One region of the Cytobacillus gottheilii genome, then DNA from elsewhere that is predicted to be linked to it. Evidence: predicted binding sites of a transcription regulator. Region 1 holds the regulator's gene; each other region holds the start of a gene.
What was found. Region 1 encodes LexA, which represses DNA repair genes until DNA is damaged. Its sites were predicted from a motif close to CGAACATATGTTCG; they were not measured.
Positions count from the first base shown of each region.

Region 1 (7,563 bases):
CAAATGTCCATTTATACGCTTCTTTTGTTAATTTCAGTTCATCTGCTCCAAGTGGTGCACCATGTACATCAGATTTACCTGATTTATTCGGAGAACCAAAACCAATGACTGTTTTTACTTCAATCATCGTTGGACGGTTTTCATCACTCTTTGCTTCTTCAAGTGCCTTAGCAACCTCATGAAGATCATTGCCATCGTTGACACGGATGTACTGCCAGCCATAAGATTTAAAACGCTGCTCAACACTTTCAGAGAATGAACGATCTAAATCTCCATCCAGCGAAATGTCATTTGAATCATAAAGAACAACAAGTTTACCTAACTTAAGATGACCTGCAAGAGATGCTGCTTCAGCAGATACACCTTCCATTAAGTCTCCATCTCCACAAATACTGTATGTATGATGATCTACAACATTAAAACCTTCTTTATTATAAACAGCTGCCATATGACGTTCTGCCATTGCCATACCAACTGCCATTGCCACACCTTGTCCAAGAGGTCCAGTTGTTGCATCTACTCCTGGTGTATGACCGAATTCCGGGTGGCCTGGTGTTTTGCTTCCCCATTGGCGGAATTGTTTAATATCCTCCATTGACACATCATAACCGGATAAATGCAATAGGCTGTATAGAAGCATTGAGCCATGTCCAGCAGATAAAACAAAACGGTCACGATCAAACCATTTTGGATTTTTCGGATTATGATTCATAAATCGAGTCCATAATGTATAAGCCATTGGTGCAGCACCCATTGGCATACCAGGGTGTCCGGAATTAGCCTTCTCTATCGCATCAATGGATAATGTTCGAATAGAACTAATTGATAAAGCATCTGTTTGATTAAACATAAATTACATCCTTTCGAGAAAAATATCTTCTCTTTTAATATATAGACATTCGAGAGGTAAGACAACTGATAGAAACCAAAAACACATGATATTTCCTATTTTGTCACAATAAAACTTGCATTATGTAACAGGAAAGACAAATGTTCATCCATTCCTTTAATAAATGATAACGCCACCAATTTAATAGAAAGAAAAGAAGGAACACATGCCAATAATGGTGTATTCCTTGGTTTTCTTATAAATGAGGCTGGGACAAAACAAAATAAATCTTTCTAAAACACGAACTTTCAATATCTTGGTTTGGGTATTTAAACAAGTCCGTTCCACTGCGCTGCGGACCCTCGCTTTCCGTGGGGAGGAAGCTGAGCCTCCTCGGAGCAAGCTCCTGCGGGGTCTCACCTTTTCCTCTATTGCCCACAGGAGTCGAGTTCCTCCGCTCCATTTCACTCATGCTAATAAAATACATTTTATAATCGTAAAAAAACCGAATGATTAGAAAGATGACTTCCTAACCATTCGGTTCTATGGAAGTGTTAAATACTTATTCCCCAGTCTCATTTAAGCAATTTAATGCAGTTTGTTATTGTTCTTTTCCTGCTTTAGTTTCTCAGGTGTTACATCATTTCCTTCTGGATCTATGATTGTTACGCTCTTGAGTGTATTAAACATGGAAGAGCGGAATGTCTGCAAATATTCTTTGCGCAAAGCTGATTGCTCCTTTGCTTCTGCTTCCGTTAAACCAGTTGTTTTCGCCTTATTTGCTAGAACATTTATGCGGGCGAGTTTGTCCTTTGGCAGCATATGGACAGCTCCTTTACTATTTCTTTAGCATAAATGTCATTTTATTAGAAAATAGTTAAATTGACAAGGATGAAGTCTTACTCGTATAGAAAGAGGCTTCCGAGGTGAGAAAACGCGGATTAAAGGTTTTTTCCGATAAGTCCAGTACATACTGTGAAATTGTTTACTATTTCGCTGGACAATATGAAGATCTAAAGATTTATTGTTCATTATTAAGTTTATCTATATATTCCTGATAACGCCTATGTACAGTAGCTTTTGATATATTATATCCAAACCCTCTTAAGGTTGCTGCGATTTCAGAAAATGTTAACTCATTTTTACGTAAGCGGACAATTTCAGAGATTGGCACTTCAATACGTTCTCTTCCTGCGTTTTCTCCTTGATTAGCTAAGTTTTTTTGGGGCTTATAGCCTTTTTCGATCGCTCTTTGCATTCCGCGTTTAATTTTTACATTATGCAGCTTTCGCTGATATTCCTCAACCATTCCCACTATTTTCAATACCATTGAGTCTGATTCTGAAAGCTGTAGTTCCCCGTTATGCGAAACACTAAATAACTTAATGTTTTCTTTCAGAATACAATGAAGAATGGCTATTTTGGCATTTCCCCTGCCAAGCCTTGTTTCATCCTGAATTAAGACTGCCTGAATATTCTCTTCTTTGATTAGCGATAACAATTCAAGGATTCCTTCTCGCTCAAGGTCATATCCGCTTGCCTTTTCTTTTATAATTCTAGCTGGAAGAAATCCGTTCTTACTTGCAAGATGAAGCAATTCCTCTTCCTGCCTCTGCAAAGATGATTCCTGAGTATCTTTATTTGTACTGACACGGCAGTAAATAATTGCATTCATGTATTGCACCTTCTTCTATTAGTTCCTATTCCTATTCACGGCTGGCCAATTCTGTTATATATTGATCTTCATCAGCTTTTACCGGAATAGAAACGGTATCACCGGGATGAATTTTTCCATTTGTAATGCCATTATGAGTTTCCATCCATTGAACAAATTCAGCAGTAGAAAAATGATGCTCCTCTGCAAATTGTTCAGCAATTCCCCATAACGAGTCATTTTCATTAACAGTTACAATCATATATTGATCGTCTTCCTGATCTTCTAGTTGAAAAGAAAGAATAAGTGATCCTGCAATACTTAAAAATACAAGAATAATAGCATAGCAATAAGAATTCCACAATTTTTTCATAACCTTCACCTCATAAAGAATGTATGTTCGTATTCGTTGAGTTTATTATAATACGAACATTTGTTTTGGTCAACAGAAAATTCGAACTTATGTTTGTATGTGTTTTAAAAGAATGGTATAATCAGGACAAGATATTAATAAAGGGTGCGTGATCCAATTTGAAACTATCAAAAAGACAGCAGGATATTTTGGAATTTATTAAAGATGAGGTCCGACAGAAAGGGTATCCGCCTTCTGTGAGAGAAATCGGTGAAGCTGTTGGACTTGCTTCCAGTTCTACAGTGCATGGCCATTTAGCCAGACTTGAAAGCAAGGGATTAATTAGAAGGGATCCTACAAAGCCTAGGGCAATTGAAATATTGGATCTTGAGGAAACTCATATCCCGAAGGTAAATACCATTAACGTACCTATTGTCGGAAAAGTTACTGCCGGTCAGCCTATTACTGCAATCGAAAATGTTGAAGAGTACTTTCCCCTTCCAGAGCGTCTTGCACCTCCAGATGAACATGTTTTCATGCTGGAGATTATGGGTGATAGTATGATAGAAGCTGGCATTTTAGATGGTGACTATGTTGTAGTTAAACAGCAAAGCACAGCTAATAATGGTGATATTGTAGTCGCAATGACTGAAGATGACGAGGCTACTGTTAAACGTTTCTTCAAAGAAAAAGACTATTTCCGGCTTCAGCCCGAAAATTCAACTATGGAACCAATCATCCTTCGTCATGTTTCAATTTTAGGAAAAGTTACTGGTGTTTATCGTCAAATGCATTAATATGGCAAACAGAGCATGCAGAATACCTGCATGCTTTTTCTTTTATCTGCTAAAAGGTATATACAAATATAGTATCCAGCTATTTTTATCGTTGTTTCCGACCTGACAATCGCCTTTTTTCATTGCCACGATATAAAAAATCACCAAACCGAACTTTTGTTCTATGCGTGGGATTCAATATACATGCCGCATCACCTATATAGTTATCTGAAAATTCGTTATAATTAACCATGCTATTTTTGGAAAATTCCTATATACTGGTAATACAACATGATTCTAACTAAGGTCGCTTCAAAAAATCTCGGCTTTAGGAGTGTGAAGGGCTATGTTATTGAACATGTTACTTTCTTTCTGTATCGGTGCATTTGTCGGTGTAGCAGCACATATTCAAAAAAACGGCAAGCTGATCAAGCCGCGCAAAACAAAACGATTTATCTATCTGGGATTTTTTGAAGATGTTATTATGGGGTCATTAGCGGCTGTACTAGTGGTTTTATCTGCAAATCCTAAATCTGTCATAGCAGTTATTGTTACTGCCATGATCGCTGGATTAGGCGGAGAGGCTATCCTAAAAGGATTGGACTTATTAAAGCTGCGAGAGAAAAAAGAATAGGCGTGCAAGTCTTTTGCACGCCTCATCCTTTCTAACGTCGATGCTCTACAAGGTCAATAACACCTAAAACTACGTGTGCAAGTCCAAATCCAAATAATGTGTTAGCCATCATTTTGTTGCTGCCACGCTTTTGCTTAAGTGCATATCCAGTAGCTGTTACAGCCGTACCTAGTGCAGTTGGAATCATACCTTCACGAATGTTCATGTATTTCCCTCCACATCGATGTTAGTAGGCGTTATTTCTTTCACCCACAAATAGTATCGGCTTTCTTCACCTTAATCACTCATGTAAAATACTCCAATTTTGCATTAGGAAAGAATTTCTCCATATAAGCGTATAAGCTTTTTTGAATTTCCTCTTGTTCGTCTTTCTGATAAATATACTTGCCTATTCCGTATTTTCCCCATTTGTAGCGGCGTTTTTCCTCATCTAACTCCAGCTTTGTCATTGGGTAGTTTTTCTGAATGACCTTTTTTGCAGGCTTGGTAAACCGGTGCTGGATAAACTCAAATGTAATATCCTTTTTCGCATCCTCGGGTAATTCATCATGAAGGCGTTCAAACATATGATAATATCCGTCCTGCCATCCTTCGTGCAAATAAATTGGCGCAACGATAAACCCTAGAGGATACCCTGCTCTGGCTACCTTCCCCGCTGCTTCAATTCTCTTTGCCAGCGGTGATGTGCCAGGCTCAAAATTTTTAATAACATAATCGGCATTCACGCTAAAGCGAAACCGGGTTTTTCCGTTGTGCTCTGCATCCAGCAGATGATCAACATGATGAAACTTTGTAACAAAGCGAAGTTTTCCATGTTCTGACCTGCCGAAATGTTCAATAGCTCTTTTTAAACTATGTGTCAGATGATCAATTCCAACAATATCCGATGTACAGGATGCTTCAAACCGTGTAATTTCTGGTGATCTTTCTTCCATATACTTATCAGCTGCATCCAAGATTTCATCCACATTAACGTAAGTACGAATATACGGCTTACTTCCCATCGTCGTCTGCAGATAGCAATAATGGCAATGACCCATACAGCCAGTGGCAAATGGAATGGCATATTCCGCAGATGGTTTCGAGGTATCAAACTTTAAGGTTTTTCTAATACCAACCACTAATGTGGATTTCGCCACTCTGTATTTTTGAAAATCATTCTCTCCTGGTAAATTGCGGATCTGATTATGAGAGGTTGTATAACGGATATCGAGACCCATTTCCTTAAATCGATCGTATAAAGTTTCTCCTAAAGGATAATCAAGTGCATTAGGCTCAAAATAAACGAGCTGCGGCTTAAAAGGTCTCATCATATAATCCATTTCCTCCATCTATATTCCCGAAGTATTCCTGATAAGCAGCCTCTGCTTCTTGAGGTGTTGAATATACCGCCATTTCATTTGTCAGCGGATAATACGTTTCATATACAAAGACAGCTAAAGATTGAGGATCTTCGGGATTATTAACAACAGCAGCTTCCTGAATATTTGCCACATCCTGTGTGTGCGGATTACGATAAAAAATATAAACAATGTCTCCCGCTTGGTATTCATTACTATATTGGCTGTATTCCAAATTGATCACCACTTTCGAAATGTATACACTCATTTTGCCGATCAACAGTGGAAATTATGATTTCTATATAGTGGAAATAGTTTCTAAAAAGCTTTCGGGTAAGGATGAAGCCAATGGTTTATACTAACGATGCTAAATAAATTGGAATGGAGATGAATCTCATGGATTTACATGCGTCTAACCAAACTGAGGCAGCATTGCTGCATTATAAAGAGGGACTTGGCACATTTACAAAAAAGATGCCTGAACTTGCTTCTCACTTTTATGCTTTTACTGAGGAATGTTTTCGCGAGGGAACTCTATCTCAAAAAGACAAGCAATTAATCGCTCTTGGGATCAGCCTTTACTCTCAGGATGAATATTGCATCATTTATCATACAAAAGGCTGTCTGGACCAAGGGTGCAGTGAACAGGAAATCTATGAAGCAATTGGCGTTACGGCGGCATTTGGCGGCGGCGCTGCTATGAGTCAGGCAGTTACACTGGTTCAAGATTGCATCCAAGACTTAAATAATCTTACACAATAAGTACTGATGCATAACGGAAAAACGAGCCACTGCTGACGGTGGCTCGTTCACTTAAAAATCTTCTATTTCGGCCTTTTTGTTCGACTTTGCTGCATCAATCATAAGCAAGATGGCGGTGATGATATGCATCACCATTCCTATTACAGGAATAAACCCAACAACAGAGGTAACAATGCCTAAAATGCTGCCATGTTTCTTTTCGCCTTCATTTGCACTGAATACAAGTGTCACGATGTGTAGTACCAGCATGACAAATAACGGTGTCCATGCCGTACTTAAAATTAATAATCCTCCCAAAAAAGGAATGCCCAGCGCCGCTTCAAAACCACCAGTTATCCACTTTAAAATCGTAGAGGTTTTCATTACTTTTCCTCACTTTCCTGTAAATGATGGATCACATTATAATCTTTGATGGACCACTTATCTTCTTTAAAAGTCATATTATTAAGGCAAGCATTCTCTAAACGAATTTGATTAAATAGCTCAGCATCTAATGCGTTCGCAGCTAGGATTGCATGAATGACTGCACCATGGGCCACAAGCAAAACTTTCTGATTCGGATATTCCCTGCTGATTCTCATTAATCCTTCCTGCAGCCGGGTGGTTAACTCCTCCACTGTTTCCATATCTGTGTAATTCTTATCCGGAAAATGCTGCTGACGCTCCTCCGGTGTCATGCCTTCAGCTTTACCAAAATGCCTTTCCGTGAAATCCTCCATTACTTTTAATGGTACCCCAACTTGATTCTGAATGATTTCAGCTGTTTTCTTTGCTCTTGAAAGCGGACTGGTTAGAATAATGTCCCACTTATCTTGGTTTAAATAGGCAGCACACAGCTCAGCCTGTTTTACTCCATTCATATTTAAAGGAATGTCTGTGCTTCCTTGTAATTTTCCTTCTGCATTCCAATCAGTCTGTCCGTGCCTAACAATACATAGAACTGTCAAAAGTAATCATCTCCTCATTTATTTCTTTTTTATGTAAAATTATTAGATATGATGAATTGTGTCACACTAGTAAAATCTTCATATAATTTTAGCATAAATGAGGCATAATAATATGTTCAATTTCTTAATATGTAAAAGAAGTAGTCAATAGCCTTCGCTACAATTTTACTTCAAGGTATGTTTTAATAAGAATATAACAATTAATGAAGGGGGAGAGAGTTTTAGTGATTAGGGAACATATGAATGACATCTTTACACCATTTCTCAAA
Region 1 covers NZ_CP071709.1:2,071,429-2,078,991, reverse strand. The annotation lists gene tkt (transketolase) at 1-850, opposite strand, end outside; gene J1899_RS10265 (DUF896 domain-containing protein) at 1,418-1,651, opposite strand; gene J1899_RS10260 (YneB family resolvase-like protein) at 1,851-2,504, opposite strand; gene yneA (cell division suppressor protein YneA) at 2,536-2,856, opposite strand; gene lexA (transcriptional repressor LexA) at 3,015-3,632, shown strand; gene J1899_RS10245 (DUF4257 domain-containing protein) at 3,958-4,245, shown strand; gene J1899_RS10240 (asparagine synthase) at 4,277-4,450, opposite strand; gene splB (spore photoproduct lyase) at 4,530-5,558, opposite strand; gene J1899_RS10230 (transcriptional regulator SplA domain-containing protein) at 5,542-5,820, opposite strand; gene J1899_RS10225 (carboxymuconolactone decarboxylase family protein) at 5,982-6,347, shown strand; gene J1899_RS10220 (hypothetical protein) at 6,399-6,710, opposite strand; gene J1899_RS10215 (histidine phosphatase family protein) at 6,710-7,294, opposite strand; gene ytvA (YtvA family blue-light photoreceptor) at 7,519-7,563, shown strand, end outside.

Region 2 (7,563 bases), 2.2 Mb from region 1:
CACCGGAGATCTCCTGAATGGCCGAAGCAACTGTTGCAGAAGCTTGACTAGATTGTTCAGCACTAGCATTTAGCTGTTCAGCAGAAGCAGCCACCTGATCTGAATTGCTTAAAATAGAGCCGATCATTTCACGCAGACTGTAAGTCATCTGCTCAAATGATTGATTCAAATCATAGACTTCATCTTTGCTTTTTACTGTTACTTTTTCGACATCCAAGTTCCCTGAGGCTACTTGCTTCACAACATGTCCAAGCTTAACAATCGGTCTTGAAATGAATGTTGCAATAGCAAAACCTGCAGCGATAGCGGACAAGGTTGCCACGGCACTTAGAATCACCAACGTAATTCTAGCTTGTTTAGACTGATCTTGTGTATCTTGAAATCTGACCTTTAAAATATCATCAGTTAACCAATTATACATAGAAAGTGTCTCATCCGTTAATTGAGTACTGATCGGGACGATGAAAGTTAGTCCATCTTCAATGGCTTGTTCGCTATCATTTGTACTTTCATCCATAACTCGGTTTGAAACGGTGCGAAATTCTTTATTTGCCTTACCAATCGAGTCAATGCGATCAACAGTTTCCTGCAATGTTGATAATTCCTTCACTTTTATAATAGAGTCCTCTACTCGGTCATTCGCTTCGTTCATTAAATCTCTATACTTTTGTTCGCCGCCATAAAGCATGAAAGCACGATAATACCCCGATTGCAAAGCCGTATCTGTCTGAATGGATTGAACAATGCTCCTTACTTCAGCCGCGGTATCAACAATATAATCATAGGCTTCATTGGAACTTTTCATATTTTGGTATGAAAAATATGAGGAAATCCCAAAAATAAGAGAGATAAGCAGGAATCCCGCAATTAATTTATTTTTAATAGATAATTTCATAACTGTTTTTCCTCCTGATGTGCTTGAAAAAATAGACAACTTTACTTATATCGGCATGGATACCAGGTTTTTGAATTAGTATTATAAAATAATATTTATTGGCTTAAGAAGAATGATTTCATAAAAATGGAACAGGTGCATTTCAAACAACACAAAAAAGGCACAACGAGCGTCAAGGCGCTCATATGTGCCTTTATAGTTACGATTGTTAAATTGCTGGGGAAACTGTCTCCTAGTAGGCAGTCCAGCCGCCATCGACAGCAATGACTTGGCCATTGACGAAGCTTGATTCATCTGAACCGAGGAAGAGAGCCATTTGGGCAATTTCTTCCGGCTGTCCGGCACGCGGGTTGATTGGCATGCCGAGTGACTGCCTGCTTGCGCCATATTCGCTCACATTTGTCATAGAAGAGCTGATATTTGTTATGACTGCTCCTGGTGCAATTCCGTTGCAGCGAATGTTTTTATTTGCATACATAAAGGCTGTGTTTTTCGTTAAACCAACTACTGCATGCTTTGAAGCCGTATAGGCTGCTCCTGCACGAGCACCGTATAGACCACCTGCAGAAATGTTATTAACGATCGTTCCATGTCCTTGTTCTAAAAAGAGATTAATAGCAATACGAGAAGCTTTCATAACAGAGACAGTATTGACCTCGAAGACTTTGTCCCAGCGTTCATCGGAAATCTCGCCAACCGGCTCCATGCCGTCCATAATCCCTGCATTATTGACAAGAATATCAAGCTTCCCAAATGATTTTTTCGTTTCATTGAACAGCTGCTCCAAATCTGAATCAGACGTCACATTTGTTTGAACGGCAATCGCTTCGCCGCCAGCATTATTAATTTCATCTGCTGCAGCCTTAGCCCCTTCAAAGTTTAAATCTGAAACAACTACTTTTGCTCCTTCTTTTGCATACAATTCGGCAATTGCTTTCCCCATGCCGGATGCTGCACCAGTGATAATCGCTACTTTGTCCTGTAATCGCATTGTGAACATCTCCTTTAAACTCATAGTGACAAGAGCACATCCATTCATAGATGGTAAGAATCTCAAACGAGTTTTATTGTACACTTGTTGAATAAATAATATTATAAAGAATAAAACGCTTTCAATAGATGGTGGAGAGAGATTGTGCTGTTAGTGCACAGATTTTAAAAATTTGTTTATTAAGAGGTAAAAAAATGACAAAACAAGATATGAGAATTGTAAAAACCAAAAATGCCCTGCACCATGCCCTGCTTGATTTATTAGATGAAAAGCTGCTTGAAGACATTTCAGTAACGGAAATTTGCCGTACTGCCAATATTAATAGAGGAACTTTTTATTTACACTATGCTCAAATTGAAGACCTCTTCGAAGAATATTTTAAAGAAATTACAGGAGATCTTTCGCGTGCTTATCAGAGAACCTTATCGCTTTGTTTCGGTCTTAAAAGTAAGCAGGCTAAACTCTTCAACGATTCGCATCTTTCATCATATTCAAAAGTATGAACACTTTTACCGGATTGTCTTTTCTAAGAAAGTTCCTCTTATGTATTACTATTTGCTGTTCGAAGAAATCAACCGTTTATTGCTGCAAGAAGCGGATCCTAAAATGCCAGAAGACCTAAATGCACAAATTCACTGTGCATATCAAGCCAATGCTATTATCGGCATTATCATTGAGTGGTATAAAAGTGATTTCTCCTACAGCGCAGACTATTTAAATGATCAGCTCGTGAAAATATTAAATCTATCACACAGACCTTCCTGAAAGAGACGAAATTTTCTCCTTTTCGCCTTCTTTTTGTAAATAATTCCTTTTACTCTTTCAGTATCCCTTTAAGGGACAATGTGCGAGGTTAGCAGAAAATTATCTAAAGATCTATTCTTGTTTTAGAATAAAGAGAAGGAAGAGCATCTAAGAGAAGAGCTCTTATTCCTCCTCTTTTTTTCGGCCAAAATACAGCACGCCTAAACACCAAAAGCCAATCATCAGGAGTGTTACTGCAATTAGAACAGGGATAGCGCCAAATTGAATAATAAAGGGGACAGCGGCCGAAGTGATGAGGCCTCCGCCGAGCATAGGCTCAAATAGAATTTGCTTATAGCCGAAGCCAGTCAGCGCAGGTGTCTTATTGTCAGAGTCAGCAATTCGGATCAGCATGATCCCTGTTGCAGCCACGCCGACTCCTTGGCCGAAATCTCCAATCCCCCGTTCAAACCAATAATTTGGAATCATTCGGGGAGCAAGATACAAGAATAATAGTAGATTAACCATAATTCCGGCTGCAGCGAAAATAATAAACGGAAGCAAATTCTCTCCAATAACTTGGAGACTGAGAGACGCCATCGCACTAATAATCAAAAAGTCGAGCGCAACACCTTGGATGCGATTAATGGTTTCACGATCTGTCAGTTTATGAGAATCGAATCGTCCAAGTACAAGTTGAAGGAGGATCCCGCCAAGCATGGCAAAGGGAAAAAGCGGCACATACTGAAATAAAAAAACATCATAGGCGCTTCCATATGTAGCTTCCTCCAGCCAGATGAAACCTTCCAAAAGAATGTATCCTATGAAAATTGCAATCCCAATAAAGCCCAGATGCAGAGCATACGGTTCAATAGACATAGGTGAAGTCGTCTTAAGACCGGCACCTTCCCTATTTTCTTCCTTAATAATGCCAGAGCGCTGCTCGACTGAGATTTCATTGGGATGATCCAATATTTTTGTTTTTCCTTTTCGTGCTGCCCAATTGATTAAAGCCATCCCAATAATAACTCCAGATAATATCGCTACTGTAGCAAGTCCGATCGCGAGGTCATATCCTTCTGGAAATCCTAACTCTTCAAAAGTGCTTTGCAGACCTGCAGCCGTGCCGTGACCGCCTACAAAACTGATTTCGAGTAAGGCGCCAGCTGCAGGATTTAAACCAAAAAGAGGTGTCATAACTGTAATAGTAAGCAGGATTCCAACAACATATAGAGCTAAAGAAATAGTGTAGCCTAATGCAGTTTGTGGTCCGCCAATTTTCCAGATTTTCTTTGGTTTCGGCAAGGAAAGTCCGATAAATAGGCATGCGAAAACCACATTAATCAGCAGTCCCGGTAAATCTGCCCAGACCTCCACAATTTCCTCTGTAAATAAACCAGACTCTAAACGGCTGAAACCAAGGCTGCTTACGAGGCGGCCGAGCACCTCAGGACCCAGAAGCAAAGCGAGAAAACCGCCGATCAGAGATGCCGGTAAAAACAACTTTTGCAGAATTCTAATCTTCAACCGAACCCACATTGCCAGAACAAGTAAAATGGCCAAAAGAACAAGCGCAAAACCAGCAACTCCTAAAGACATGAAAAAAAAATCCCCCTTTCCCAAATAACTGCTTATAGAGTTAATACCTTTTTCATTAAGGCTGAAACACGTTTGTGAACATGTAATCAAAAGCAGAGTGGGATTCTAGAGAAAAACTTATTATAAAGGATAATATTGTAAAAAGGGAACGTTTGTTCTAAAATAAATTGAAACCGTTATAGGAGGCGAAATCTTTTGAGACCAGTTCTTACGAAGGATATAAAGATAGATACTTATAAAGAATACTATTGGCTAAAAACTGAACTGCAAACATTTTGCAGAGAAAATGGCATCAGTGCATCAGGTTCCAAAATGGAGATTGCTGAGAGAATAGAAATCTATCTTCAGACAGGAGAGATCAGAAAACCTGTTAGAAATTCAAACATTAGAAAGAATGTAGAGGCAAAGGGTGATTTGAGTCTTGATACTGTCATTACAGAAAATCATCGCTGCAGTCAGGATGTAAGAGCTTTTTTTAAGAGCGTTATACCAAATTTTCATTTTTCTACATATATTCAAAACTACTTTAAAAGTAATATTGGAAAAACATATCGTGATGCTTTAGCTGCCTGGCATGAGGAAGAAAAAAGAAAGAAAGATCCTTCTTATAAGAAAGCCATTGCTCCTCAGTTTGAATATAATCAATTTATTCAAGACTTTTTTTCTGATTCAAGGAACAAAGGAAGAAGCCGTAATGAAGCAATCGAAGCGTGGAATGAAATCAAAAGGCGTCCTGGAAGCAACAAGTATGAACCTAATTCTTAACTAGTATAGTTGAAGAAGTGCTTATCCTCTCTAAATCAGGTCATATATTATATTGATATAGATATTTTTATAGATGAAGAAACTGGCAATAAAAAAACCCCCAAAAACCTCGGCATATTAGTGAAGTTATTTTAAATTTCACCGATATGTAAAGTAAGCTACAGCTTAGAAAATTTAAAGGGGAATAATCAATGAAAAAACGTGCATCAGGATCAGCAAACATTCGCACTAAATTTATTTTATATTTTTTATTAATTGGATTAATTCCTCTTGCAGCTGCTTCTTACCTTATTTATGAAACAAGCAGTAAGGAAGTTGTTTCAAATGAGAAAGAGTGGTTAGGAGCGGAAACAGAGAATACAGTTTCAAGCATGGAAGATTGGATCTTAAAGAGATTAGATGAAATAACGATTATTTCAAAATCAAATGCCATTATCAATGGAGATTTAGAAGAACGCAGTCAGATAATGAGTGTTGTAAAAGAACAAGATCCAAATTATGAGACAGTTGTTGTCACTGGGCAGGATGGAATCGTTGAGGCCCATACAACCGCAAGTAATGTCGGGACATTAAATCTATCAGACCGGGATTATTTTATAAACGGGATGAAGGGAGAGCAAACGATTTCAAATGTGATCGTATCGAAAGCAACAGGAAATCGGATCATTGTTGTTGCTACCCCAATCACATCCGAGCAGGGGGATATATTAGGTGTAGTCTCTGCCTCCGTTAATTTCGAAAGTCTTGTGCAGCAGTTTTTAGAGGATGAAGAAGGGACGAATAATGGCACATACCCTGTCTTAATTGATCAGGAAAATGTGATTCAATATCACCCTGAAACAGAATTAGTTGGAACAACGGTTGATGAAGCCTCTTTTTCTGCTGATTTGAAAGGGCTTTTAGAAGAGGGGAAAACAGCTAGCGGCACAAAAACCATTCAAGAGAATGGGGAAGATCTGTTAGTTTCTTATGCCCCATTGCAAGCTGGAGGATTTGGCATCTACTTATTTACACCTTTAGATGTTGTTTTAACAGTTACGGATAGTATTAGAAACATAGCGATCATTATTATTATTGCTGCTTTTATCCTAATTACTCTAGCAGCTGTTCTCATTGCGAACGGAATCAGTAAGCCAATTAAACAATTAACAGGACAAGTTCAAACCATTGCAGCAGGTGATTTAACCGGAGAAAAGCTGGCCATACGCTCAAAGGATGAGCTTGGAATACTGGCAAAAGATATTAGTACCATGAAAGAGAATTTGCATTCGTTAATATTGCAGGTAAAAGAGGGATCTGAGCAAACTGCCTCCACATCGGCACAATTGGCAGCAAGTGCAGACCAATCCAACCAAACAAGCATGTTAATTGCTGAATCCATGCAAACTGTTGCCGAAGGTGCTTCAGCGCAATCAGAAATGGTTTCTGAAAGTGTGCAGGCACTTGATGAAGTCGCACAGGGCATCCAGCAGATGGCCGAAGCCTCTGCTCTAATCACAGAAAAGTCAAATGTAACACTGGATAAAGCAGGTGCAGGCAGTGGGTCTGTAGAAAAAACAATAGAGCAAATGAACGCAATCCATGAATCGGTGATTGGATCAGATCAACTAACACAATCACTCATCGTTCGTTCACAGGATATTACCAAGATCTTAAATGCAATCACTGCGATAGCTGATCAGACAAACTTACTGGCCCTCAATGCCGCTATCGAAGCGGCTCGTGCTGGAGAGCATGGCAAAGGATTTGCAGTTGTAGCAGACGAAGTCCGTAAGCTTGCTGAGGAATCACAGAGATCTTCAAAAGAAATCTCAAATATCATTACTGAAATACAGTATGATATTGAACAGTCAAGCAAATCGATGAAAAGTGTGATTGATGAAGTCCAAAATGGTGTAATCGTTGCAAAAGATACAAGAGAGCTCTTTATGGAAATTGTCGAGCTTACGAAAGATGTGGCTGATCATATTTCAGAGATGTCGGCCACGTCAGAGGAAATATCAGCTGCGGCAGAGGAGGTTTCTGCTTCCTTTAATGAAATCTCCACTATTACAAAAACAACTACTTCCAGCACCCAGGAAGTGGCTGCTGGAGCCGAGGAACAATTAGCAGCAATTGAAGAGATGTCTTCATCTGCACGAAACTTAAGCGACTTAGCCCTGGAACTGCAAAATGCGGTAACGAAATTCAAATTATAAAACAATTGAAAAAAGCTAATTGTCCGAATGCGGGCAATTAGCTTTTTGTGCATTAAGTAATTTTTCGTATAGCAGAAATCTTCATTAGTGAAAGCAGTTAAGTCAATCGCTATCAACTTGTCTACTTTCGGGGCAGCCGATCATGATAATCCTTCCGAATCTGATGAAGTTCATGCAGCTTATCTAAGGCTTGATCTCCCATTTGCTTTCCTACATTTACAACAATGCTTTCAATTAAAGCAATGGGAGCCACCATAGAGTGGAACTCTCCCACATCACCTCTGCTTGTATACAAGGTATAAGTGGCTTGTTCAAGCAATGGAGATACCAGCATATCTGTCATTAAAATGGTGCAGATTTCTTTCTTTTTG
Region 2 covers NZ_CP071709.1:4,379,669-4,387,231, reverse strand. The annotation lists gene J1899_RS21595 (methyl-accepting chemotaxis protein) at 1-895, opposite strand, end outside; gene J1899_RS21590 (SDR family oxidoreductase) at 1,128-1,886, opposite strand; partial or broken gene J1899_RS21585 (TetR/AcrR family transcriptional regulator) at 2,081-2,651, shown strand; gene J1899_RS21580 (sodium/glutamate symporter) at 2,814-4,229, opposite strand; gene J1899_RS21575 (DUF6434 domain-containing protein) at 4,425-4,994, shown strand; gene J1899_RS21570 (methyl-accepting chemotaxis protein) at 5,186-7,192, shown strand; gene J1899_RS21565 (MurR/RpiR family transcriptional regulator) at 7,314-7,563, opposite strand, start outside.
Region 2: J1899_RS21575 (DUF6434 domain-containing protein) is a predicted target of LexA. The motif match lies at 4,375-4,388, and genes of this name have one in related genera.

Region 3 (7,563 bases), 1.9 Mb from region 1:
AAGAGAGCATAAGAAAGAAAAACTTTGCGGTTAACCCTAACAGCCAAACAATAAAAAATCAGCTAGGCTATTATCGCCCAGCTGATTTTTTTTATGCATTTGCTGCACTTGCTTCTTTTTCTTGAATTTCTTTTTTCATTCGTTCCCGATCACGTTCGAGAATTGGCTTTAAATATTTGCCTGTATAGGAACCAGGAGCTTCTGCTACTTTTTCCGGCGTTCCGGCAGCAACAATCGTTCCACCCTTGTCTCCGCCTTCTGGTCCTAGGTCAATGATATAATCAGTTGCTTTAATAACATCAAGATTGTGTTCAATGACTAAAACGGTATCGCCATTTTCCACAAGACGCTGCAGGACTACTAGCAATCTGGAAATATCATCAACATGCAAACCTGTTGTTGGTTCATCTAAAATATAGAGCGACCTTCCAGTTGAGCGGCGATGCAGTTCTGATGCAAGCTTGACACGCTGTGCTTCCCCTCCTGAAAGGGTTGTTGCAGGCTGGCCAAGTTTGACGTACCCTAAGCCGACATCAAAAATGGTTTGTAGCTTACGGCTGATTTTCGGGATATTTTCAAAGAATTCTAGTGCGTTTTCCACTGTCATATCTAGAATGTCTGCAATGTTTTTGCCCTTATATGTGACATCAAGCGTTTCACGATTATATCGTTTGCCATGGCACACTTCACATGGTACATACACATCAGGCAGGAAGTGCATTTCAATTTTAATAATTCCATCTCCGCGGCATGCTTCACAGCGGCCGCCTTTGACATTGAAACTGAAGCGGCCTTTTTTATATCCGCGCACTTTCGCTTCATTTGTTGTGGCAAAGACATCACGAATATCATCAAACACACCCGTATAGGTAGCTGGATTGGATCTTGGTGTCCGGCCGATTGGCGACTGATCAATATCAATGACCTTATCCAAATATTCAACACCATTAATCTCTTTATGCTCACCTGGTTTGCTTTTCGCATTATGAAGCTTCTGAGCAAGACTCTTATGAAGAATTTCATTGATCAGTGTACTCTTACCTGACCCTGAAACCCCAGTAACCGCCACAAATGAGCCGAGTGGAAACTTAAAGTTTACGTTATTAAGATTATTCGCCTTCGCACCCTTTACCTCAATGTATCTTCCATCACTTTTTCGTCTTTCGGCAGGCAGCGGAATGAACTTTTTCCCTGCTAAATATTGACCTGTCAGTGAATTTGGATCATCCATGACTTCTTGCGGTGTGCCGGCTGAGACAATTTGACCGCCGTGAACGCCAGCACCAGGGCCAACATCGATTAAATAGTCGGCTGCCATCATTGTATCCTCATCATGCTCCACAACAATAAGGGTGTTCCCAATGTCACGCATATTTTTTAAGGTTTCAATTAGACGATCATTATCACGCTGATGCAGCCCAATTGATGGCTCGTCCAATATATATAGTACTCCTGTCAATCTCGAACCGATTTGAGTAGCGAGACGAATCCGCTGAGCTTCACCGCCCGATAGTGTTCCGGCCGCTCTGCTGAGAGTCAGGTAGTCTAGTCCAACATTGATTAAAAAGCCAATACGCTCTTTAATTTCTCTCAAAATTAGATTGGCAATGGCCATCTCTTTTTCTGTTAATGATAGTTGTTCAAAGAAATAAAAAGCTTCTTGAATGGAAAGAGCTGTTACCTTTCCGACATGTTCTCCATTAATTAAGACAGCCAGACTTTCCGGCTTTAAGCGATAGCCTTGACATGAAGGACATGAATGCTGAGCCATATACTTTTCCATCTGCTCCCGGATGAAATCAGAGCTTGTTTCTTTGTAGCGGCGCTCAATATTGGGAATGACTCCTTCAAAATTGATATAGCCTTCGCGGATTTGTCCAAAGTCATTTTCATAGCGAAAATAGATTTTATCTTTCCCAGAACCATATAAAACCCGTTCAAGCTGATCTTTAGGCAAATCTTTAACAGGAATACCCATATCAATTCCATAATGATTGCACACTGCTTCTAACAGCTGCGGATAGTATTGTGAGCTTGTCGGCTCCCAAGGGGCAATTGCTCCTTTATTTAAAGGAAGGTCCCAATTCGGGATGACTAGTTCTGGATCGACCTCAAGCTTAGATCCTAATCCATCACATTTCGGACAAGCGCCAAAGGGACTGTTAAAAGAAAACATCCGCGGCTCAAGTTCGTCGATGGAAAAGCCGCAATGCGGACAAGCATGGTTTTCACTGAAAAGCAATTCCTCTTCTCCAATGACATCCACAAGTACTTTTCCAGAACCAAGCTTTAATGCAGTCTCCATTGAATCGGTTAAACGGGCTGTTACGCCATCCTTCACCACGATACGGTCGATTACAACCTCAATGGAGTGCTTCTTGTTCTTTTCAAGCTCGATCTCTTCCCCAAGGTCGCGCATTTCACCATCAACACGAACACGGACAAATCCTTGCTTTTTCACTTCTTCTAAAATTTTTACATGTGTGCCTTTTCTGCCAGATACAAGTGGTGCCAGAACTTGGAGCTTCGTTCTCTCCGGATACTCCATAATGCGGTCAACCATCTGTTCAATGGTTTGTGAAGAAATTTCGATTCCGTGGATTGGACACGTCGGACGGCCAACACGAGCGAACAGAAGCCGCAAGTAATCGTAAATTTCTGTAACCGTACCAACCGTTGAACGCGGGTTGCGGCTGGTGGTTTTCTGATCAATTGAGATGGCCGGTGATAAACCATCAATGGCATCAACATCCGGTTTATCCATTTGCCCTAAAAACTGACGGGCGTAAGCAGACAGCGACTCTACATAGCGGCGCTGTCCTTCCGCATAAATCGTATCAAAGGCGAGCGACGACTTTCCGGAACCTGAAAGCCCTGTTAAGACAACAAGCTTATCTCGCGGGATGGTGACATCAATATTTTTTAAGTTATGTGCTCGGGCACCTTTTACAATCAGTTTATCCATTGCCATAGGGTCATCATCCTTCCGCCTTTAGTTCAAGTATTAGATCGCGAAGTTCAGCTGCACGCTCGAAATTGAGGTTCTTTGCTGCATCCTTCATCTCTTTCTCCATTTCGCTTAACAGCTTGTCGCGTTCTTTCTTGTTCATTTTGCCAAGCTTTGCTGGTGCATTGTATTCTTCTGTTTCCTCTGCCGCATGTGTAGCTCGAATGACATCGCGGATATCCTTCTGGATCGTCTGCGGAGTAATGCCATGCTTTTCGTTGTATTCTTCCTGTATAGAACGGCGGCGCTTCGTTTCATTTATAGCTATATCCATTGATTTCGTGATTTTATCAGCATACATAATAACATGGCCTGCTGAATTTCTCGCTGCACGGCCAATCGTTTGAATAAGGGATCTTTCTGAACGAAGGAATCCTTCTTTGTCTGCATCTAAAATCGTCACTAATGAAACTTCCGGAATATCCAGTCCTTCTCTTAAAAGATTGATTCCCACAAGAACATCGTATTTACCAAGGCGAAGTTCACGGATAATTTCAATTCGTTCAAGTGTTTTTATTTCAGAATGCAGATATTGCACTTTAATGCCAATTTCCTTTAAATAATCGGTTAAATCCTCGGACATTTTTTTCGTCAGTGTTGTGATTAAGACCCGTTCATTGCGATCGACTCGTTCATGAATCTCACCAATCAGATCATCAATCTGCCCTTCAATCGGACGGATATCAATCGTAGGATCAAGCAAACCGGTTGGACGGATAATCTGTTCAATCATCTCTGGTGTATGTTCCATTTCATACTGCCCAGGTGTTGCCGATACATAGACAATCTGATTGATATGCTCTTCAAATTCAGGGAAAGTAAGCGGCCTGTTATCCATCGCAGAAGGCAGACGGAAGCCATGCTCAACCAACACGTTTTTACGGGCCTGGTCACCATTAAACATCCCGCGTACTTGCGGAATGGTAACATGAGATTCATCGACAACCAGAAGAAAATCCTTCGGGAAGTAATCTATTAATGTATATGGTGTTGAGCCTGGGGGTCTTAAAGTCAGATGACGGGAATAGTTTTCAATTCCTGAGCAAAAGCCCATTTCTCTCATCATTTCTAAGTCATAACGAGTTCTCTGTTCGAGACGCTGCGCTTCAAGCAAACGGTCATCTTCTCTTAAGACTTTTAGGCGCTCCTCAAGTTCTTTCTCAATATTTTCTATCGCTACGCGCATTTTTTCTTCACGCGTTACGAAGTGAGATGCCGGGAAGATGGCAACATGCTCGCGTTCACCGATAATTTCTCCGGTTAGCGCATCCACCTCACGAATCCGGTCAATCTCATCGCCAAAGAATTCAACGCGAATGCAATGTTCATCCTTTGAGGCAGGGAAAATCTCAACTACGTCACCGCGCACACGGAATGTACCGCGCTTAAAATCAATGTCGTTTCGTTCATACTGAATATCCACTAATCGATGAAGAAGCTGATTTCTTTCGATTTCCATTCCTGTTCGCAAAGACAAAACAAGCTCCCTATACTCTTCCGGGGAACCTAAGCCATATATACATGATACACTCGCAATAATAATGACATCCTGCCTTTCAAATAGGGATGAGGTTGCAGAGTGCCGGAGTTTATCTATTTCATCATTGATGCTTGCATCTTTTTCAATAAATGTATCGGTTTGCGGAACATATGCTTCCGGCTGATAATAGTCATAATAGCTGACAAAATATTCTACCGCGTTATTCGGGAAAAAGTCTTTAAATTCGCTGTAAAGCTGTCCTGCTAATGTTTTATTATGAGCGATGACAAGCGTCGGTTTATTCACTTCTTTAATGACGTTTGAAATCGTAAATGTCTTTCCTGTACCTGTTGCTCCAAGCAGTGTTTGATGTTTCTTGCCAGCACGGATTCCTTCAACGATCTTTTGAATGGCTGCTGGCTGGTCTCCTTGTGGAGAATACTTGGATACTAATTCAAATTGGTCCTTCACTCAAAATCCTCCCGTTCAAATCCGTAATTGAAATCATCTACTTTACAAATGCACATGCTTTCTGTTTGCATAAGGACCACGCTGCTGCATTTGTCAGTATTTAACTTCCATACCCATAACATCATTCTACCACAAACTCTCATATACAAACCAATAATATGCGAACGGATATTCGTTTTTTTTATAATTCTTATGTTCTTTTGACTCTTTAGCCAATAAAAATACGAACAGAGCTCTTAATCAAATGATTGATTAGGAACTCTGTTCGCATGAAGTGTTTAGGTCGTTGACTTTTTTAACTTATTTTTCATCACTTGAGCATACCAAAAACCAACGGTCAGTGAAAATGCATCAATGACAATCAGCCAATAAGAGTCTGTATACCCTTTGTACACAGAAGCTGCAATTAACGCCACAGTCAAGACTAGTCCGATGACGCGATTATATGTCACTCTTGTAAAAAATAAGACCAATAAGCCCGGCAGAATAAATGCTGATAAGTATTTTAATGCCATATATCTACACCTTCTTTGTTCACAAAATGTACACACTCTTACAATAGCTCTTGTTCTCTTTGAAAACAAGTATTTTATGGTGGTGTTGGAGATGCTACTAATGAAGAACTTTAGATGGAGGGTTATCTATGGCACGAAGACGACGACGCCCGCTCGTACCTGAAGCGAGGTCTGGCCTTGATGAACTGAAGAGCAAACTGATGGGTACACAAACCGGAGAAGAAGCAAAATTTGAAGCAGCGAAGGAAGTAGGTGTTCCTCTTCAAAAGGGCTATAATGGAAGGCTTACATCTGTTGAAGCCGGACAGGTCGGCGGCAGACTGGGCGGCAGCATGGTAAAAGAACTCGTCCGTTTGGCGCAGGAGGAACTGAAGAAGAAGTAAAAAGAAACTTTTAATAATAAAGCTGCTGAATCTCCTCAGCAGCTTTGCTATTTTAAACTGGCAATTATACTGACCTAACCGCAGGCTCAGCTTTTACAAATTTTATAAAGATCAGACGAACTAGCGGCCCCATTATTAGAATCTGAAGCGGCAATGCCATCAGCAGATTTTTACCGAACACAGCTAGATATGACATAAAGATATGATCAGTAATGCCGTTATGCAGACTGGACATGATGACACCATAAATGGACATGAAAAACGCCATTCCTAAAACCATACAAACCGATATGGCCAGAACTTTAAAAATGACTTTGTTTGTATTGGCTGTCAGCTTCATCGCAATTCTTTTCGCCATTGGACCTACTAAATATAAATCAAGGATCAGTGCAATGATAAATCCGATGGCAAAGTTAACAGCAGTATCCATAAACGTCATTTTTCCTAATGTGCCATTCAGATAAAAGTTATAAAACGTCATAACCAATACCATTCCAAAACACATCATTAAACCAAATTGTACACTTTCTTTTTTCGTTGTTGGCAATTCCATCATCCCTTCTTTTTAACACTTTCTGATTATACTTATAGGGAAATCCTCTTCGTAAGTGAACATTTTGTGAACAATTGGTTATGACACTGTTTTTTTACATATCTTTTTTATTGACATCGTTAAAAACTCTAAGCAAAAAAAGAGCCCTGCAATCATGCAGAGGCTCCTTCGATCAAATAGGCGGTATTTCCGATTGGGCCAATTTTCTGGTCCGGAAAAATTTCACTGTATTAACGAAAATGGTTTTAGCGACAGCATACGTTGGCACCGCAAGAATCATACCGAGGATTCCCGCTAAATTACCTGCAACAAGCAACAAGATAATAATCGTTGCTGGATGCGTATTTAAGCTTTTTCCTAAGATTAAAGGAGAAAGTACATTTCCTTCAATTTGCTGTGCAACCAAAATCACGATGACAACTAAAATCGCTTTTCCAGGTGAATCAAATAAGGCAACAATAACGGCTGGAGCACCGCCCAAAAACGGTCCAACATAAGGAATAATATTAGTTACAGCAACAATTAACGCCATGACCAGCATATAAGGCAAATCAATAATCCAATAACCGATTAGAGAAAGTGTACCGACAAACAGTGCGACCGTAATCTGACCTTGGATATAAGAAGACAGTGTGTTAGCTGTTTCTTTTAACGTTTTAATTCCTTCTTCACGGTAGCCGGCAGGAAAAAATTTTGCAATTGCCGCAGGAAACTTATCTCCGTCCTTCATCATATAAAATAGAAGGAATGGAACCGTCACAATGGTAATCGCTATATTCGTAACTACACTGAAGATGCCGGATATCCCTGAAGTGATTCGGTCAGGAAGCGTATTAGCATACTCTGTAATTCTTCTAATGATTTCTTCCTGTGTGACATATTGCTGTGTTGTAATCCACTGGAATTCTTGTGTTTCGGATAATGAATCAAAGAATTCCTCCGTTTTTTCCACATAGGTTGGCATATCATTAACAAGTGCAGCGATCTGATTGGAGATCATTGGAACGAGGTTGCCAACTGCGAGCACGACAACACCGATCACCGCTGCATAGATAAGGAGAATTGCAACAACCTTTGGAACCTTCCACTTATGTAATCTTTGCACGAGCGGATTGAGCATAAAAAATAGAAAACCAGAGATGATGATTGGGAAA
Region 3 covers NZ_CP071709.1:3,942,755-3,950,317, forward strand. The annotation lists gene treP (PTS system trehalose-specific EIIBC component) at 1-12, shown strand, start outside; gene uvrA (excinuclease ABC subunit UvrA) at 92-2,971, opposite strand; gene uvrB (excinuclease ABC subunit UvrB) at 2,979-4,958, opposite strand; gene J1899_RS19680 (CsbA family protein) at 5,237-5,473, opposite strand; gene J1899_RS19685 (alpha/beta-type small acid-soluble spore protein) at 5,602-5,856, shown strand; gene J1899_RS19690 (DUF2798 domain-containing protein) at 5,921-6,403, opposite strand; gene J1899_RS19695 (AI-2E family transporter) at 6,582-7,563, opposite strand, start outside.
Region 3: uvrB (excinuclease ABC subunit UvrB) is a predicted target of LexA. The motif match lies at 5,120-5,133, and genes of this name have one in related genera.

Region 4 (7,563 bases), 1.6 Mb from region 1:
AGTAGATTTAGATTATACAGAACGTGAAAAATATTTAGAAGACTGGGCAGCGGAAGCGGAGTCATTCCAAACACCTATTGAATTAAGTGAGGCAGACACAAGATCAAAAATAATCGATCCCTTATTTAAAGATGTGTTAGGTTGGGATGAGTCTCAAATTAAAAGGGAGGCATATACCCCTAAAATTGGATTTTACGATTACAAATTTGACTCGGGGATAAATAAATTTGTTTTAGAAGCTAAGAAGACTACAATTGAGTTTTCGATGCCAAAAAATAGAACTATAAAATATAAATCACTAAATATTAAAAGTGATCTAAGAAAGGCTATTGAACAAGGTATAAATTATGCCACTACTATAGGTATTAGTGTAGTTGTTGCTTATAACGGAAAACAACTGGCTGTAACTTATATTCCGTATACACATATTCAGAATTTTAATGATACATATCTATTTAGAGATATAAATGATATTTGTACAAATTTCTCTAAGTTCTTCAATATCCTATCGCCAATTGTTAATTCAAACGAGGAACTACATAAATTAATAGTCCCTGATCAGAATAATCCTTTAATTAGACCAAGACCGCCGTTTAAAGATAGGATTACTTCTATTCAAAAAGATATAAATGCCAAATCGCCGAGCAACGAGTTATCACAATACTTCGAAAGTATTCAAAGTAGATACTTTTCGGATATTATCACAGACGAAGAGTTACTGATGAAATGTTATTGTGGAAATACTTCAGCAGCCAAACTTGGAAGAGAAATAGAAACTGTGCTAAGAGATCGAGCTCCTTTACTTAACTTTCCTGTAGAGATCCAAGAACTTGAAGTTGAAAAAAAGTCTGCTGGGAAGTTTGAAAAGAGGTTTCTAAAAGCAAAAAATGACACTAAATTATTTCTAATATTAGGCGGATCCGGTGTAGGGAAAACAACATTTATATATAGATTCTTTAATTTTATATTGGAAGAGTTGGACAGAGATTTTTTAGTTTGGCTTTACTTGGATTTTAAAAAGTATAGCGAAGAAGGAAGTAATATCGATGATTTTGTTTATCGTCAAATAGAAGAACAACTTCTTGATAAATATTCCGATTTGAATTTATTTACGGATATAGATATTTTAAAGTCTGTATTTTCAAAGGATTTGAAATATAATCAAGCTTTATTAAATTTATTACCTACACAAGAAGAGCGTGATAGGGAAATAGTTCGAATAATTACCGAGAAAATGAAGGATAAAGAATACTTTGTAAAAAGAGTATTTGAGTATTTAAGATCAAAAGAATATGGAACTTGTATTGTGTATGATAATGTGGATCAATTAAATATTGGGCTGCAGACAAGGTTATTCAAACATGCAAATTCGTTAAGGGAAAGTTTAAGAACTACAATGATTTGTTCATTACGAGAGGAAGTTTATTATAGTCATAGAAGAGATAAAGCTATTAATTTTGCTGAAATAGAGTTATTTCATATCCCGGCACCTAAATTCTTAAATGTACTATCAAAACGTTTAAAGCTTTTGAGAGAAGAAACAAAGTCTGATGAAGTTTTTAGAATTGAAAGTGAAGCTGGGATTATGACGAGTATTAATAAACAAGATATAATTGATGTAATTACTAAAACTTTTCTTGGTAAGCAAGAAAATTTGTTATTGATTGAGATGTTAGGTAACCGTGACATAAGAGAGAGTTTGAAGATATTTAAAAAAATGCTTACTTCTCATAATATAAATATCGATGACCTACTGGTTTCAGCTGCAACATTAGCTACTACAGGTAAGGAAATATCATTAACGATTGAAAATTCTGAGTTATTAAGAGGGTTAGCTCTTCAAGATAGAATTCATTTTGTGAGCAGTAAGACAGAGCCCTTAGTTAATATTTATGATATTGCGGATGATGGTTTTTTTTCACACTTTATTAAGGCTAGAATTTTGTTATATGCTCAATCTAGATTGGGGCAAGCTTTAGGGAAGTTGCCCAATGGATATTTTCTAATAAAAGACATGTATAATGAAAAATTCCATAATTTTGTGACAAGTTATGGGCGGTTTTTAGATATTTGTAAGTCTTTGCAAATCGCTGGAGCTTTAGTAAATGCTAATGGGACAATCAATGAAATCGAAGAAGATAACGCAATAATATTAGGAGCTGCAGGTAGTTATTATCTTTCGCATTTAATTGGTAATCCATTTTACTTGTCTTTAATGTCAATCGACACGCAAATATCCAATGAAGAAATCCATAATAAAATTTTAAAGCTGTATGAATCTTCTTTAAATGACAGTGATGTGATGAAAAAAAGAAGGTATATAGCAATGGCGCGAAAGTTTATTGAATATTTAAAGGAAGAAGAAAATAAAGAAAGGTTGTATTTTTCATCTGTAGAAATAGATACAGACAGTTCATATTACTTTATTTCGAATACTATAGAGGATAAATTCAATAAATACTGCCAAGATCAAGGGCTAAATCTTTAATAAACATATTTAAGCAATAGCGAAAGTAAGAGGGCTCTTCATTAATAGATACAAGTTGTCGAAGAGCCCTAATTAAATTTATAGAATGTTCGATTAACCTCTAATTCCTCTCAACAGCAGTAATATCAACAATCATTATTTTAATATTTTCATCTTCTTTCTCCAGAAATATGTATTTCATGAGATAATCAACCCTGCTAACGATCCCAATGTGATCATTAAAATATCCTGCTTGCCATATAGTAATCTTTATTTCTAGTGTGTAATTCAGCGATTCCATAACAATAATCCCTATTTCCTCGAGTTCTTGTTCGTCCAGCTGCGGCTTTGCTTGTTTATAATAATCTTGATCTACATCACTCAACATTTTCCTGTGTTCAGGCATAAAGTGTGCCGGCTGCCATTTTAAAAGTCCTCGATCACGCAACATATTTCCATCTCCTTTAACCAATATTATATGCGAACGTTAGTTCTTCATTCAATTGAAATCGAACAAAAGTTCGTATATAATTAATGGTAACAACAAAGGAGGTTTGGTCGATGAAAGGGTTATTGATGAGGGCTGCAGGAACGGGAGAAGAATTAGAAATGATTTACCAGGACCACAAAGGGAATATTAGTCAGCGGAAAGTCAAGGTATTAACTGTTAACGAAGAGTCTTTTCATGCTTACTGTTTCATTCGACGGCAGCAGCGTACTTTTAAATTAAATAACACCTTATCGATCGCACCAGCACGGAAAATGAGGAGAGGGGCATAAAAATGGCTAAAGTTAAGAAAAAAAGACCAACAAGAGATGAATTTGAACTAGAGGAGATTGGGAATTCACTTACAGAGGCACATGCTGAAAAATCAGAAGTGCATTTGATTGTTTGGGAAAAAGATCCTGTTCAAGGGAATATCGTAAAGATGGATAGCCGCACAAAGTTAATTCACATTGAAAAAAACACCGAGATTACTAAAGTCCCGTTTATGGACATAATGAAGGTTTCTATACTATAAACAAGTAAAGCTCCTCTCTTTTGAGAAGAGCTTTTTTATTCCACTAAATCTCCCCATAAACTTTCCACTGTTGCATTAAGCGATCGAGCTATTTTGATAGCAACTGGCAGCGTAGGCATTGATTCTCCACGAACAATTTTACTGTATGCGCCTGGTGTTAGGTTCACTTTTTGAGCAATAAAGGCTTGCTTAATCCCCGTCTCTTTATGATATTTCTGCAACTTAGTTTCCACGAAAATTCACCTCACTTTAAAAATTCTTCAAAAAATATGCTTGTCCTCTAAATTTTTGTGTATTAGGACAAACATTTAATTACATATCTTTTACCATTCAGCAAGATATACGGTTTTACATTCGCTAATTGCAGTCGTTTTAAAATTCTCTATGTGCACAGTAACCCGACATCAAAAATGCTAGTATTACCAAGGGTTTCCTCAGTATTTTGTTATTCGTTTACCTTGCAACTATTACTACGTAATACTAAAAGGAGGGGTGGCGTTGATTTTTGAAATTCTTACTTCAACTTTAATGGGTGGTTTAGCTGGTTATTCATATTTAAAAAAGACTGGCATATCCAATGATGCAGATAAAATCCAAAGAATTTTTAACAACGCTGGCATGACGATCAGAGAGGATGGCAAAGTAAAAACCATTCGGCTTCAGCGCAAAAGGAGAATTGATGGAGGAATGGAGTATGTTTATCAGCTACCGTTAGGAATGTCATCAGAAGAAGTAATTGCGAAGAAAAATGTATTGGAGGATGGCTTGAACATTAAGGAAAAAATCTTTCAACTCCAGTTTTCCGACATTCTGAACCTCAAGCTTGATAAAACATTACACAAACAATTAAAGGAGTTATTAACCAGTAAAAAATCCAAGAAGGAAATTGACATTGAATTTGACGGCATGCTGCGAATTCGTATATTTAGCGAGGGGTTACAGAGCAAATATGAATGGAATGAATCTTATCTTAAAGAGAATACCTGGTCCGTCCCAGTCGGCAAAACAAGATCATCTATTGTGCGCCATGATTTTGATGAGCACAAACATTTAATTGTTGCTGGATCAACTGGTTTTGGCAAGAGCGTGCTGTTAAAACTTATAGTTACAACTCTAATCTGCCAGCAGCCTGAAAATGTTCATCTGCACTTAATTGATTTAAAAGGTGGATCTGCTTTTCAACGTTACAAGGATCTAAAACAAACGAAAAATTTCACTCGGGAGCCGGCAGCAGCCAAGGGGATTTTAAAAGAAATACAGAGCCAAATGGATATCACATATAAAGAAATTGTTGACCTAGGGTATGAAGATATAAAGGAATCTGGCATAAAAGATCGGCATTTTATCATAATCGATGAAGCAGCTGACATAGCAGATGATTCGGCCGCGATGGAGGTTGTAACGGATATAGCAAGAAAAGGCAGGGGAGCTGGGTACTATTTGGTCTACGGGACCCAGTATCCATCTAGCCAATCCATCCCACAGCAGACTAAGAGAAATATTCCTGTGCGGCTTTGCTATGTACTTGATGATGCTACAGCATCTAATACTGCGCTTGGTCAAACAGGAGCTGAATCTTTACCAATGATTCCTGGTCGCGGCATTTATAAAAACGTCAAAACACAAGTCGTGCAGACGCCATTTATCAGCAATAAAGAAATACAAAAACAAATTGAGCCTTATATAAACATTAGACCAAGAGAGGAGGCGCCAACCATTGAAAAATCAGAAACGAATAGAGGAAATACTTTTAAGCTTGAAGAAATGTGATTACCTATCAAGAGAACAACTGCAACGTATGCACCGTCTTGGTCAAGACCGAAATGCCCAGCGGATCCTAAGCGGCATGGAGGAATACTTATCTCACTTCTTAGAGAATAAAATGAAAGTTTACTATCTAAATTCAGCAGGCCGAGACATGGTGCTCTCTGAGAAAGTGCGCAAAAAGACAGCACAAGTAAATCATTATCTAATGAGAAATGATCTATACATTGTATGCGGTCGCCCAATCAGCTGGCAGAATGAAGTTAAGATATCCATTAACGATATATCCCTCATAGCAGATGCAGCTTTTATCTCCAATAAATTACACCACTTTGTTGAAATAGACTACAAACAAACAATGTCTCAAAACATTCAAAAAATAAAGAAATATAAGAAGTTATCCACTTATAATCCACAATTTGTGCTCATCTGGGTAACTACAACGGATTTCAGGAAAAAAAAATTAGAACAGTTATGTGAAGGGTTAAAATATAAGGTTTATTTAAGGGAGGATTTGAAGTGAAAACTCAAACTATGTCTATCAGCGCATTTATGTCTGGCAGCTATAAAAAAGAAAAGCCAAAGAAGAAATATGGGCAACTAGCAAGAAGGATAGGCACATCAATAGCAATCCCTTTAATAGCAGCTAAGCCAGCATTTGCAGCTACTCCAGAAGCAGTTCCGGTTGCAGCAACTCAATTTATCGGTGAAAAGACATTAGAAGTGATTGCTCATGCTTTGGATCCATTGATTGATTTGATGGTTGCCCTTAGTTTTCCTGTTTGTTCTATTATTATAGTAGGTTCTTGCTTTTTCTTTATGCTGGGTAAAAGTGAGCGTGGATGGAGTGGGATTCAAAATGCAGGATTGGGTTATGTTCTTATTCAAATCATGCCAATGTTATTGGGTGTACTTAAAGAAATAGGTAGTGCGATATAAAAAACCCAACAAAAACCCAACAAAAAAAGTGCAATCTGGTATAAAAGATTGCACTTTTTGTTATTTCAACTATAGATAAAGATTGCTAAATCAACATTCTATATAACTAAATATTATTGGGTGAAAAGTTATCCGTTATGATACTTATACATCCACAAAATCCCTGATTTCAAAAGACGTGCAACCCGGCCTGTGATGGCACGGTCGGCAACTAGGCCAAATCCGTGTTTTTTACCGAGGGATCCAAGCACACCTTTCAGTTTAATCGTCGGAAGTGATTCTGGAAGCTCTTCACCCTTCCAGCGCTTGACTAGGATCTGGACGATTTGCTCTGCCTGCCCTTCTGCAAGCTGTGCACTAGGCGCATGAGGGAGACTTGCACAGTCACCAACCACATAAACATGCTCATCTTCAGGCAGGTTGTGATGCTTAGTAAGCACGACGCGGCCCTGCTGATCTTTTTCAACTTCTAGAGCACGGACAATTTTATTAGGCTGAATGCCTGCTGTCCAAACGATTGCGTCCGAATGAACCGGTTCATCATGATTGTATAATACATTGTCCTCTACCTTGGTAATATTGGACCCACTGACAATTTCCACCCCATGTTCAAGGAACCAATTTTCAACATAGGTGCTCAGACGCTCAGGAAAGGCAGAAAGGATATGTTTTCCGCGGTCAAATAACTTAACATGCAGATCCGGGCGGCTTTCATATAGCTCAGAAGCGAGTTCAACTCCGCTTAAACCTGCACCGACAATAGAAACAACTGACCCTGGAGCAAGATTGTTCAGCTTTTGATAGGTTCTTCGCGATTTTTCAATGGTCTGGATGCTATCTGTATAAATATCGGCGCCAGGAACATTGTGGTATTTATCCTCGCAGCCAAGACCTATGATTAAATCATCATATGAAACTGGCTTTTCTTCCTGCAAATATACCTTTTTCTCTGCTAGATTAATATTCGTTATTTCTCCGTACTGAATGCGCAGCCTAGGATGCTCCGGGTAGGCAACGCGTACATGCTGGTCTGAAATTGTTCCAGCTGCCAATGCATAATACTCAGTTTTTAAACAATGATAAGGTACACGGTCAATTAATGTGATTGTCACATCATCGGGAAGCTGATTTGGAAGTAGACGAGCGAGTACCCGCATGCCTCCATAACCTCCCCCTAAAATCACGAGATTTTTCATGGAAATTACCCCTTTGTCCGTACTAAAGAAATTGTCAGATTACTATTTAATGTTTTTACAGAAAAATGAGAGGCAGAATGAATAAGTGCCATGTATGCTCTCTTTGGCAACAATTCTGCTATTAAGCAGTTCGGATTATATATAATATTATGAAACATAATTCAATAAAAAGTAT
Region 4 covers NZ_CP071709.1:3,695,606-3,703,168, reverse strand. The annotation lists gene J1899_RS18355 (P-loop NTPase family protein) at 1-2,488, shown strand, start outside; gene J1899_RS18350 (YolD-like family protein) at 2,589-2,918, opposite strand; gene J1899_RS18345 (hypothetical protein) at 3,029-3,247, shown strand; gene J1899_RS18340 (YolD-like family protein) at 3,250-3,489, shown strand; gene J1899_RS18335 (helix-turn-helix transcriptional regulator) at 3,525-3,722, opposite strand; gene J1899_RS18330 (FtsK/SpoIIIE domain-containing protein) at 3,988-5,259, shown strand; gene J1899_RS18325 (replication-relaxation family protein) at 5,207-5,776, shown strand; gene J1899_RS18320 (hypothetical protein) at 5,773-6,192, shown strand; gene J1899_RS18315 (NAD(P)/FAD-dependent oxidoreductase) at 6,321-7,388, opposite strand.
Region 4: J1899_RS18350 (YolD-like family protein) is a predicted target of LexA. The motif match lies at 2,978-2,991, and genes of this name have one in related genera.